Regions from separate parts of the Streptomyces sp. NPDC004721 genome, predicted to be linked through region 3. Evidence: predicted binding sites of a transcription regulator. Region 3 holds the regulator's gene; each other region holds the start of a gene.
The links. Region 3 encodes HrcA, which represses chaperone genes, less so after heat shock. Its sites were predicted from a motif close to TTNGCACTCNGNNNNNCNGAGTGCNAA; they were not measured.
Positions count from the first base shown of each region.

Region 1: groL (chaperonin GroEL) is a predicted target of HrcA. The motif match lies at 3,573-3,599, and genes of this name have one in related genera.
Region 2: groES (co-chaperone GroES) is a predicted target of HrcA. The motif match lies at 2,531-2,557, and genes of this name have one in related genera.

Region 1 is NZ_JBSGBZ010000042.1:15,297-19,554, forward strand. Features, by position in the region: gene ACWEK3_RS30335 (MFS transporter) at 1-247, opposite strand, end outside; gene ACWEK3_RS30340 (NADH:flavin oxidoreductase) at 484-1,626, opposite strand; gene groL (chaperonin GroEL) at 1,827-3,449, opposite strand; gene ACWEK3_RS30350 (cold-shock protein) at 3,831-4,034, opposite strand.
Region 2 is NZ_JBSGBZ010000039.1:10,549-14,806, forward strand. Features, by position in the region: gene ACWEK3_RS29210 (class I SAM-dependent methyltransferase) at 1-476, opposite strand, end outside; gene ACWEK3_RS29215 (polysaccharide deacetylase family protein) at 567-1,511, shown strand; gene ACWEK3_RS29220 (polysaccharide deacetylase family protein) at 1,508-2,353, shown strand; gene groES (co-chaperone GroES) at 2,704-3,012, shown strand; gene groL (chaperonin GroEL) at 3,143-4,258, shown strand, end outside.
Region 3 is NZ_JBSGBZ010000026.1:69,792-74,049, reverse strand. Features, by position in the region: gene ACWEK3_RS23895 (nitronate monooxygenase) at 1-570, opposite strand, end outside; gene dnaJ (molecular chaperone DnaJ) at 726-1,862, opposite strand; gene hrcA (heat-inducible transcriptional repressor HrcA) at 1,863-2,879, opposite strand; gene ACWEK3_RS23880 (MBL fold metallo-hydrolase) at 3,198-3,854, shown strand; gene ACWEK3_RS23875 (DUF3097 domain-containing protein) at 3,887-4,258, shown strand, end outside.

The DNA.
Region 1 (4,258 bases), on a different contig from region 3:
CGTACATGTCGCCGAGGCGGCCCATGACCGGGGTGGCCACGGCCGCGGCGAGCAGCGTGGCGGTGACGGCCCAGACGGTGTCCGACGCCGAGGCGTGCAGGAGCCTGGGCAGCTCGGGAATGATCGGGATCACGAGGGTCTGCATCAGCGAGACCACGATGCCGCCGAAGGCGAGTACGGCCACGACGGCGTTGGGCCGGGGCGCGGATTGCCCGGCCGTGGCGGGCCGGGCGAGTGCGTCGGACATGAAGGAAGGTCTCCGTCGGAGAGAGGGGGGTACTTGACTCAGGCAACTTTAATTGGAATTGTTTGACTCAAGCAAGCGAAATCCCGCCGGGAAGACCCGTCGGGCGAGGACCCGGCAGGCAATGACCCGCCGGACGAAGGCCCGGCAGGCAGAGGGGGCGGCGCCCGCCCTCCGGCAGCCACCGCCCCCGCATCCGGGCCCGAGCCCCCGGGCCCGGTCCGGCTCAGCTCAGCAACTCAGCTCAGCGTCTTCAGCGCCGCCGCGTCGTACGGCTTCAGCTCCTCGAAGCGACCGCCGAGGACCTTCGCCGCCCACTCGGGGTCCTGGAGCAGCGCGCGGCCCACGGCCACCAGGTCGAACTCGTCGCGCTCCAGCCGGTCCAGCAGGTTGTCGAGGCTGCCGAGCTCCGCGCCCTCGCCCTGGAACGCCTTGATGAAGTCACCGTCCAGACCCACCGAGCCGACGCTGATGACCTGCTTGCCCGTCAGCTTCTTCGTCCAGCCCGCGAGGTTGAGGTCCGAGCCCTCGAACTCCGGCAGCCAGTAGCGGCGCGTGGAGGCGTGGAAGACGTCCACTCCGGCCGCCGCCAGCGGCGACAGGATCGCCTCCAGCTCCTCGGGGGTCTCGGCCAGGCGGGCGTCGTAGGCCTCCTGCTTCCACTGCGAGTACCGGAAGAGGACCGGGAAGCCGGGCGAGACGGACTCGCGCACCGCCGCCACGATCTCGGCCGCGAACTTCGTACGGGCCACCGGATCGCCGCCGTAGGCGTCGGTACGGCGGTTGGTGCCCGTCCAGAGGAACTGGTCGAGCAGGTAGCCGTGGGCACCGTGCAGCTCCACGCCGTCGAAGCCGATGCGCTCCGCGGCGGCGGCCGCCTCGGCGAACGCGCCGATGACGTCGTCCAGGTCCGTCCGTGTCATCGCCCTGCCGGTGACCTCGGACTCGCCGATGCGCAGCCCGGAAGGACCCACCGCGGGCGCGTCCGGGAACGGCTGCTGGCCCGGCCGGCGCACCATGCCGATGTGCCACAGCTGCGGCACGATCGTGCCGCCCGCCGCGTGTACGGCCTCGGCCACCTTGGCCCAGCCCGCGAGCTGCTCCTCGCCGTGGAAGCGGGGCACGCGGTCGCTCTGCCCGGCCGAGTCGTGCCCCACGTAGGTGCCCTCGGTGACGATCAGGCCGACGCCCGCGGCGGCGCGGCGGGCGTAGTACGACAGCACGTCCTCGCCGGGGACGCCGCCCGGCGAGAACATCCGGGTCATCGGCGCCATCACGATCCGATTGGGGACGGTGAGGCCGTTCAGAGTGACGGGGCGGGAGAGGATCTCGGCCGCGCGGGACGCGGACCCGGAAGCGGACTCGGAGGCGGTGACGGTCACGTGGGGGGGCTCCTCGGAATCGTGGTCGGTACCGGCCGGCGCGCACGCGCGTCAGCCGGGCACCGGCGTCAACTGCCCTGCCTGCCACGGCATTCCACCGAGCCACTCCTGTGACCCGGAACACGCCCGAGGGCGGCACCCCCTGTCTCCAGGGAGTGCCGCCCTCGGTACGTGAAGGACGGATCCGATCCTCGAGAGGATCAGAAGTCCATGTCACCGCCCGGCATGCCGCCGCCGGCCGGCGCGGCGGCCTTCTCCGGCTTGTCGGCGATGACGGCCTCGGTGGTGAGGAACAGCGCGGCGATGGAGGCGGCGTTCTGCAGCGCGGAACGGGTCACCTTCGCCGGGTCGATGATGCCCTCGGCGACCAGGTCGACGTACTCACCGGTCGCGGCGTTCAGGCCGTGGCCCGGGGTGAGGTTGCGGACCTTCTCCACCACGACGCCGCCCTCGAGGCCGGCGTTGACGGCGATCTGCTTGAGCGGGGCCTCCAGGGCGAGCTTCACGGCCTGCGCGCCGGTCGCCTCGTCACCCTCGAGCTCCAGCTTCTCGAAGACGTTGGTGGTCTGGAGCAGGGCCACGCCACCACCGGCGACGATGCCCTCCTCGACGGCCGCCTTGGCGTTGCGCACGGCGTCCTCGATGCGGTGCTTGCGCTCCTTGAGCTCCACCTCGGTGGCGGCACCGGCCTTGATGACCGCGACACCGCCGGCGAGCTTCGCCAGGCGCTCCTGGAGCTTCTCGCGGTCGTAGTCGGAGTCGCTGTTCTCGATCTCGGCGCGGATCTGGTTGACCCGGCCGTTGACCTGGTCGGAGGAGCCGGCACCGTCGACGATGGTGGTCTCGTCCTTGGTGATGACGACCTTGCGGGCGCGGCCCAGGAGGTCCAGGGTCGCGTTCTCCAGCTTGAGGCCGACCTCCTCGGAGATGACCTCGCCGCCCGTGAGGATGGCGATGTCGCCGAGCATGGCCTTGCGGCGGTCGCCGAAGCCCGGGGCCTTGACGGCGACGGACTTGAAGGTGCCGCGGATCTTGTTGACGACCAGGGTCGACAGGGCCTCGCCCTCGACGTCCTCGGCGATGATCAGCAGCGGCTTGCCCGACTGCATGACCTTCTCCAGGAGCGGGAGCAGGTCCTTGACCGAGGAGATCTTGGAGTTGGCGATGAGGATGTACGGGTCCTCGAGCGACGCCTCCATGCGCTCCATGTCGGTCGCGAAGTAGGCGGAGATGTAGCCCTTGTCGAAGCGCATGCCCTCGGTGAGCTCGAGCTCCAGACCGAAGGTCTGCGACTCCTCGACGGTGATGACGCCTTCCTTGCCGACCTTGTCCATGGCCTCGGCGATGAGCTCGCCGATCTGGGTGTCGGCGGCGGAGATGGAGGCGGTGGAGGCGATCTGCTCCTTGGTCTCGACCTCCTTGGCCTGGTCGAGCAGGGCGGCGGAGACGGCCTCGACGGCCTTCTCGATACCGCGCTTCAGGGCCATCGGGTTGGCACCGGCGGCGACGTTGCGCAGGCCTTCCTTGACCAGGGCCTGGGCAAGCACGGTCGCGGTGGTCGTACCGTCACCGGCGACGTCGTCCGTCTTCTTGGCGACTTCCTTGACCAGCTCGGCGCCGATCTTCTCGTACGGGTCCTCGAGCTCGATCTCCTTGGCGATGGAGACACCGTCGTTGGTGATCGTGGGGGCACCCCACTTCTTCTCGAGGACGACGTTGCGGCCCTTGGGGCCGAGGGTCACCTTGACGGCGTCCGCGAGCTGGTTCATGCCGCGCTCGAGGCCTCGCCGCGCCTCCTCGTCGAACGCGATGATCTTGGCCATGTGAAGTGGTCCTCCCAGGACTGGGGGTGATTACTTCGGACCGCGCCCGCGCCCGCGACGGACGGCCCCGACCGGTGGTTCCTTGCCCCACCCGGCCCGTGGCCTCACCGACCCGGTCCTTCGTTGTCACTCTCACCTTCAGAGTGCTAACGCCAATGATTAGCACTCGACCCCTTCGAGTGCAAGCGCCTTCGGCGGTCGGCGGGGCACTCAGCCGGGCGCGAACACGGGTGTGCCGGGCCGTGCGAGCGCGCGGTGCGCGGACCCGGGCGTGCCGACCGCCGGACGGGGCGGTGCGCCGGCACAGCGAAGGGCCCGCACCCCGGCAGCGGAGGTGCGGGCCCTTCCGAAGAAGAACGTCGCTTGCGGTGGTCGCGCGATTCAGGCCGTGACACGGACCATGTCGGCCTGCGGACCCTTCTGGCCCTGCGAGATCTCGAACTCGACCCGCTGGCCCTCTTCCAGCGTGCGGTAGCCGTCCATCTGGATCGCGCTGTAGTGGACGAAGACGTCCGCACCACCGTCGACCGCGATGAAGCCGTACCCCTTCTCCGCGTTGAACCACTTGACGGTGCCCTGAGCCATGCCTAACTCCCCTATTACTGGCCCTTGCACAGATCCACACTTCGCGGACCCGGGTCAGACCTCACCCCCCGTGGATCGGGGGCGTGCGCCGGAACGCGTCGACCGCGGCTGAATGTATCTGTCCAACTGCCGTCTGCAACAGGTCAATCGGACGAGAAATCTGGACGTACGCGGTCCGGAATATAGGAAGAATTCACGCAAATTCAGGGCAAGTCGGGCCCCAC
Region 2 (4,258 bases), on a different contig from region 3:
TCCGTGACGTCCGCCTCCCGTACCTCGATCAGGTCCGCCACCCCGAGCGCCTCGGCGTTCGCGCGGGCCGCGGCGGCGGTCAGCGGGTCCCGGTCCACGGCGAGGACCCGGATCCCGGCGCGGGCGAGGGCGATCGCGTCGCCGCCGATCCCGCAGCACAGGTCCGCGACCGAGGACACCCCCGACTCCCGCAGCCGGCCCGCCCGGTACGCCGCCACGCTCGCCCGCGTCGACTGCTCCACCCCGTTCGGCGTGAAGAACATCCGCCCCGCGTCCTCGGCCCCGAACTTCGCGGCCGCCCGCTGCCGCAACCGGGCCTGGCCGAGTGCCGCCGACACCAGTTCGGCGGGGTGCTCACGGCGCAGCCGGGTGGCGACCGCGAGTTCGTCGGCGGGTTCGGTGCCGCGCACCTCGTCGAGGAGGGCGCGGCCCTCGGGGGTGAGCAGCGAGGCGAAGGCGTGGAGGTGGTCGTTCACCGGGTCATTGTGGGCCAGTCGGTGGACGGTGTGCCTGCGGCCGCGGTGTCGCCCCGGGTTCCGGGCGGTGGCCTGCGAGGATCCGGCGCCATGAGGCAAGTAGTACAAAATGACAAAAAGGGCCCCGAAAGGGCCCCGAGTCACAGGACCCGGATCCGCGGTGGGCTCGCGGTGCTCGCTGTCGCCGCCCTCGCCTCCGGCTGCGCACAGCCGGAGGCGCAGGTGCGCCCGGCCCCCGGCCAGCAGCACCCCCAGGCGCCCCCCGCCCCCGCTGCCGCCCCCGGCTCCTTCGCCGATCGCCTGCACACCTCCTACGCGCAGCGGGCGGCCACCGCCAAGCGCTGGAGTCTGGAGCGGGTCCCGCTGATCCCCCCGCAGCCGCCCACGGCGAAGCCGAGGGCCACCGCCCGCGCCGGTTTCGAGGTGAAACACCAGAAGGACTGGAACCTGCCCCCGGTCTTCACCACGGTCCCCACCAAGGACAAGGTCGTCTTCCTCACCATCGACGACGGAGCGGAGAAGGACCCGGAGTTCCTGCGGATGATGCGGGACCTGAAGATCCCGTACACGGCGTTCCTCACCGACGACCTCATCAAGGGCGACTACGGCTACTTCTGGAAGATGCAGGGCTCCGGGGTCACCCTCAACAACCACACCCTGCACCACCGCTACCTGCCGGCCCTCTCCTACGAAGAGCAGAAGCGCGAGATCTGCGGCATGCAGGACATCATGGAGGAGCGGTTCGGCAAGCGCCCGAAGATGTTCCGCCCGCCGTACGGCAACTACAACCAGGACACCCTGCGCGCCGCCAGGTCCTGCGGCATCGAGTACGCGCCCATCTGGAACGAGGAGGTCTACGTCGACCACTGGGAGTTCCGCGAGGACGACCAGCGACTGCGGCCCGGCGACATCGTGCTCACCCACTTCCGGGGCCGCGGCGAGTGGAACGGCACGATGGCCGACGACATGCGCCGGTTCCTGAACAAGGTCACGGCCGACGGGTACGCGGTGGCCCGGCTGGAGGACTACCTGTGAAACCGCGGCCCGTCCGGCCGCGGCGCCTGGCCGCGGCTCTGCTCGCCGCCTCGCTGCTGACCGGCTGTGCCACGTCCGTCGACCCCCTCGAGCGGCTCGGCCGCAAGGCGGCGCAGGGCGTACGGTCGCAGAGCCCGACGGCCGACCAGGCCGACCAGGCCTACCGGCGCTGGGGGCTCAGGGCGCCGCTCGCCGCGCCGCCGAAGCCGCCGGACCGTCCGCCGCGGCTCGCCGGCGCCACCCCGTCCGGCGGCCTGCCCGAGGTCGTGGACCGCGTCGCGACCTCCGACCCGGTGGTCTTCCTCACTTACGACGACGGCGCGGAAAAGGATCCGCGGTTCGTCGACATGGTCCGTGAACTGCGGCTGCCGGTCAGCATGTTCCTCACGGACAGTGTCGTCGGACCGGGGTACGGGCACTTCGCGCACCTGATGTCGGTCGGCGCGGACCTCCAGAACCACACCCTGGACCACCCCTCGCTGCGCGGCCTGTCCTACGCGGGCCAGCGCGCCGAGATCTGCGGCCAGCGGGACAAGATCCGCTCCCGCTTCGGCGTCAGTCCCCGCCTCTTCCGCCCGCCCTACGGCAGATACGACACGACGACCCTGCGCGCCGCCGCCGACTGCGGGGTCTCGGCGGTCGCCCTGTGGCGCGGCGTCACGACCGACACCGGCCTGCGCTTCAGGCACGGCCCCCACGAACTGCGCCCCGGTGACATCCTCCTCGTCGCCTCGGACGACGACGACCTCGACGGCCCACCCCTACGCGACCGCACGACCCGCCTGCTCCGCAGAATCCAGAAGAAGGGCCTGACGGTGGGCCGGCTGCAGGACTATCTCTGAGCAGGGGTTCTCAGCCGAGTCCGGCATCAAGCAGCCCGTCCGGCGCTTGAGGACGAGGCCGTCCAGGCCGAAGACGGGGGTCCGGGGCGAAGCCCCCAGGGCCGTCCGCACAGACCCACAGCACCTTGAACAGACGTTCCCCCAAACGCACCCCACCCCCGACGCGCCACGAGGCAATTGGCACTCCGCTTGACCGAGTGCTAACGACGGTCATAGTCTCAGGTCTGGCACTCCCCCCTGGAGAGTGCCAACAAAGCGACGGGCAGGTCCGGCACCCGCGACGACGGATCCACCTGGTCGCCACCTCAGACAGTTAACCCCGTGAGATCTCCGAAGGGGGAGGTCGGATCGTGACGACCGCCAGCACCAAGGTTGCCATCAAGCCGCTCGAGGACCGCATTGTGGTCCAGCCGCTGGACGCCGAGCAGACCACGGCCTCTGGCCTGGTCATCCCGGACACCGCGAAGGAGAAGCCCCAGGAGGGCGTCGTCCTGGCCGTGGGCCCGGGCCGCTTCGAGGACGGCAACCGTCTTCCGCTTGACGTGAAGGTCGGCGACGTCGTGCTCTACAGCAAGTACGGCGGCACCGAGGTGAAGTACAACAACGAGGAGTACCTCGTCCTCTCGGCTCGCGACGTCCTCGCGATCATCGAGAAGTAGTTCACCCGCTTCTTCACCAAGACGAAGCAATTCTGCTTGAGCTGCGCCCCTGGCCCCCCGCGACCGATAAGAAGCCGGGCGCCCGGGGCGCAGTGTCTTTCCATCAGATTTCGAGAGGGCTCCCGCTGCCATGGCGAAGATCCTGAAGTTCGACGAGGACGCCCGTCGCGCCCTCGAGCGCGGCGTCAACAAGCTTGCCGACACGGTCAAGGTGACGATCGGCCCCAAGGGCCGCAACGTCGTCATCGACAAGAAGTTCGGCGCGCCCACCATCACCAACGACGGCGTCACCATCGCCCGTGAGGTCGAGATCGAGGACCCGTACGAGAACCTCGGCGCCCAGCTGGTGAAGGAGGTGGCGACCAAGACCAACGACATCGCGGGTGACGGCACCACCACCGCCACCGTGCTGGCCCAGGCGCTCGTGCGCGAGGGCCTGAAGAACGTCGCCGCGGGCGCCTCCCCGGCCGCGCTCAAGAAGGGCATCGACGCCGCGGTCAAGGCCGTCTCCGACGACCTGCACGCCTCGGCCCGCCCGATCGACGAGAAGTCCGACATCGCCGCCGTCGCCGCGCTGTCCGCCCAGGACCAGCAGGTCGGCGAGCTCATCGCCGAGGCGATGGACAAGGTCGGCAAGGACGGCGTCATCACCGTCGAGGAGTCCAACACCTTCGGTCTGGAGCTGGACTTCACCGAGGGCATGGCCTTCGACAAGGGCTACCTGTCCCCGTACTTCGTCACGGACCAGGAGCGTATGGAGGCCGTCCTCGACGACCCGTACATCCTGATCCACCAGGGCAAGATCTCCGCCATCGCGGACCTGCTCCCGCTCCTCGAGAAGATCATCCAGGGCAACGCCTCGAAGCCGCTGCTGATCATCGCCGAGGACGTCGACGGCGAGGCCCTGTCGACCCTGGTCGTCAACAAGATCCGTGGCACGTTCAACGCCGTGGCCGTCAAGGCCCCCGGCTTCGGCGACCGCCGCAAGGCGATGCTCCAGGACATGGCGGTCCTCACCGGCGCCACGGTCATCTCCGAGGAGGTCGGCCTCAAGCTCGACCAGGCCGGTCTGGACGTCCTCGGCTCCGCCCGCCGCGTCACCGTCACCAAGGACGACACCACGATCGTCGACGGCGCCGGCAAGAAGGGCGACGTGGAGGGCCGCATCTCCCAGATCAAGGCCGAGATCGAGAACACCGACTCCGACTGGGACCGCGAGAAGCTCCAGGAGCGCCTCGCGAAGCTG
Region 3 (4,258 bases):
GTTCTGTTCCGGCAGGTCGCGGTGGGTGCCCTGGTGGCCGCCCGCCTCCACGCCCTGGGCGATCACCGCGTCCGCGCCCGAGCGGTCCACGGCGAGCGCCTCCTCGGTGGTGGTTGCGGTGGCGAGGACGAAGGTGCCGACCCGGTGCAGGGAGTCCACGACCTCGGGGGCGGGCACGCCGAAGTGGAAGGAGACGACGGGCACCGGGTCTTCCAGGAGCACGGCGAGCTTGGCGTCGTAGCCGTCGTCGCGTCCGGACTCCGGGTCGCCGAGTTCGGTCTCGTACCAGCCGGGCTCGCCGGCGAGCTGGTGGGCGTAGAGGTCGACGGCGCCGGTCTCGGCGCTCTCCGGCTGCGGCATGAACACGTTGACGCCGAAGGGGCGGCCGGTCAGTCCGCGCAGCTGCTTGATCTCCTGGTACATGCCGTCGGCGGTCTTGTAACCGGCGGCGAGGAATCCCAGTCCGCCGGCATCGGAAACCGCCGCGGCGAGCGGCGGCACCGCGGGACCGCCCGCCATCGGCGCCTGCACGATCGGGTGCGGGAAGAGATCGGTCAGTGCGGAGGACATGACGGCATGTTGTCACGTCCCCCTGACGAGTCCGAATCCGGGCGACCTCTGGCATATGCCGGAGGAATCCCTTCCGGGCCAACCACCTTGCTGCCCCGGCTGGCTGTGCCTGCCGGGGGCAGCCCCCGGAACCCCCGGCCGCTCCAGCCCCCGCGTCAGCGACCGTTGAACGCGTCCTTCAACCGCGAGAACAAGCCCTGCTGCCCTGGCTGGAACTGCCCCTGCGGGCGTTCCTCGCCGCGCAGCTTGGAGAGCTCGCGCAGCAGGCGTTCCTGCTCGGGGTCGAGCTTGGTCGGGGTCTGGACCTCGACGTGGACGATGAGGTCGCCCCGGCCGCCGCCGCGCAGGTGCGTGACGCCGCGGCCGTGCAGCGGGATCGACTGGCCGGACTGGGTGCCCGGGCGGATGTCGACCTCCTCCAGGCCGTCCAGGGTCTCCAGCGGCACCTTGGTGCCGAGGGCCGCCGCGGTCATCGGGATGGTGACCGTGCAGTGCAGGTCGTCGCCGCGCCGCTGGAACGTCGAGTGCGGCAGCTCGTGGATCTCGACGTACAGGTCGCCGGCCGGACCGCCGCCGGGGCCGACCTCGCCCTCGCCCGCGAGCTGGATGCGCGTGCCGTTGTCGACCCCGGCCGGGATCTTCACGGTCAGGGTGCGGCGGGCGCGGATGCGGCCGTCGCCGGCGCACTCCGGGCACGGGGTGGGCACCACCGTGCCGAAGCCCTGGCACTGGGGGCACGGACGCGACGTCATGACCTGGCCCAGGAAGGACCGGGTGACCTGCGAGACCTCACCCCGGCCGCGGCACATGTCGCACGTCTGTGCGGTCGTGCCCGGAGCCGCGCCCTCGCCGCTGCACGTGCTGCAGACGACGGCCGTGTCGACCTGGATGTCCTTCGTGGTGCCGAAGGCCGCCTCGTCCAGCTCGACCTCGAGCCGGATCATCGCGTCCTGGCCCCGGCGCGTGCGCGAACGCGGTCCGCGCTGCGACGCCGTGCCGAAGAAGGCGTCCATGATGTCGGAGAAGTTCCCGAAGGAACCGGCCCCGAAGCCGCTCGCGCCGGCCGCGCCGGCCTGCGAGAGGGGGTCGCCGCCGAGATCGTAGACCTGCTTCTTCTGCGGGTCGGAGAGCACCTCGTAAGCGGCGTTGATCTCCTTGAACCGCTCCTGGGTCTTGGGATCCGGGTTGACGTCCGGGTGCAGCTCGCGCGCGAGCCGCCGGAAGGCCTTCTTGATCTCTTCCTGCGACGCGTCACGGCGCACGCCGAGAACGGCGTAGTAGTCCGTGGCCACCTACGACTCCGCCAGGATCTGTCCGACGTACCGTGCCACTGCGCGTACCGCTCCCATCGTTCCCGGGTAATCCATGCGGGTCGGTCCGACCACGCCGAGCTTGGCCACTGCCTCGCCGCCCGAACCGTAGCCGACCGACACGATGGACGTGGAGTTGAGTCCTTCGTGGGCGTTCTCGTGACCGATGCGCACGGTCATGCCCGGATTCTGCGTCTCACCGAGCAGCCTCAGCATCACGACCTGCTCCTCCAGCGCCTCCAGAACGGGCCGGATCGTGAGCGGGAAGTCGTGCGCGAAGCGGGTCAGGTTGGCGGTGCCGCCGATGACCAGCCGCTCCTCGTTCTCCTCGACGAGCGTCTCCAGGAGGGTGGAGAGCACGGTCGAGACGGTACCCCGGTCCTCGACGTCGAAGCCGTCGGGCAGGTCCTCCACGAGGTGTGGGACGTCCGTGAAACGGCGCCCCGCGACCCGGCTGTTCAGCCGCGCCCTCAGGTCGGCCAGGGAGGTCTCCCCGAAGGGCGCCGGGCAGTCCACCATCCGCTGCTCGACCCGGCCGGTGTCCGTGATCAGCACGAGCATCACCCGCGCGGGCGCGAGGGCCAGCAGCTCCACGTGCCGCACGGTCGAACGGGTCAGCGACGGGTACTGCACGACGGCGACCTGCCGGGTCAGCTGGGCGAGCAGCCGTACCGTGCGGGCCACCACGTCGTCGAGGTCGACGGCGCCGTCGAGGAAGTTCTGGATGGCGCGCCGCTCGGGCGCGGTCATCGGCTTGACCTCGGCCAGCTTGTCGACGAACAGGCGGTACCCCTTGTCGGTGGGGATACGGCCGGCACTGGTGTGCGGCTGGGCGATGTAGCCCTCGTCCTCCAGGGCCGCCATGTCGTTGCGGACCGTGGCCGGTGAGACGCCCAGGCTGTGCCGCTCGGTGAGGGCCTTGGAGCCCACCGGCTCCTCGGTGCCGACGTAGTCCTGGACGATGGCGCGCAGCACCTGAAGCCGCCGCTCGCTGAGCATCGCGCACACCTCCAGGGTCGTTCCTCGGCCACCCGCCTGGCACTCTGCGCATACGAGTGCCAGCTCTACCCGGCCCAGTGTACGGCCGCCGGGTACGCCCCCGGCAAGGCCGGGCCGCGACGGACTACGAGGTCGGGACCGGGATCACCCGGGATCGGCCAGGATGTCGTACCCGGCCGCGGTCGCGACTAGCGTCGCCGTATGACGGCTGGTCGGGAAGAACCTCGTAAAGAGCCTAGGGACGCACCTCGGGAAGAGCCTCGGGACGAACTGGAATGGGAACGGCTGGCGGACGGCGTCGGGCGGTGCCGCCTTCCGGTGTGGGACTGCACGGCCGGGCTCGTCGTCGGGGCGGACGCCGCGCTGATGGTCGACGCGGGGTCGAGCCGCGCGGAGGGCGCGCGGTTGTGCGCGCGGGCGCGGGAGCTCTCCGGTGGCCGTGTGACACTTCTCGCGCTCACCCACCCGCACTTCGACCACGTCTTCGGGGCCGCCGAGTTCACCGGCGCGGAGGTGTTCGCCGCCGCGGGCGCGGCCGCCGTGTTCACCGGCGGGCGCGAGGAACTGCGCGCGGACGCGATGCGCCACGGGCTGGACGCGGGGGCGGCACGCGAGGCGGCGGACGCGCTGGTACGCCCCGGCCGCGAGGTCGGCGACCGGCTGAGCCTGCGGCTCGGCGGCGGGCGGGAGGCGCTGCTGGTGAACGTGGGTCCGGGCCACACGGGGCACGACCTCGCCGTGGTGGTGCCGGGCGAGCAGCCGGTGGTGTTCTGCGGGGACCTGGTCGAGGAGTCCGGCGAGCCCCAGGCCGGCCCGGACGCCGTGCCGTCCCGGTGGCCAGCCGCCCTCGACCAACTGCTGGCGCTCGGCGGCGAGGACGCGCTGTACGTCCCCGGTCACGGAGCGGTGGTGGACGCCGCCTTCGTCCGCGCCCAGCGGGACGCCCTGGCCGCGCGCTTCGGCGTGTCGCCCTGATCGGACACGGGCCTGTCCATATCGTCACTCGAATGCGCCAGTACTCGCCCGACCTCACTCCTCCCTGGAAGAAGCCGCGGACCGTGCCGGAGGTTTCCGCCGAGCCGGGTCTGGTCGTGGAGGAGCCCGGGACGGGCTTCTGCGGGGCGGTGATCCGCTGCGAGGCGGGCACGGTGACGCTGGAGGACCGTTTCGGCAAGCACCGGGTGTTCCCGCTCGCACCCGGCGGCTTCCTGCTGGAGGGCCGGGTGGTCACCCTGGTGAAGCCGTCGTCCGGCCCGGTACGGCCCACCCGTACGGCATCCGGTTCGGTCGCCGTGCCCGAGGCACGCGCGCGCGTGGCCCGCGCCGGCCGCATCTACGTCGAGGGCCGGCACGACGCCGAACTGGTCGAGAAGGTGTGG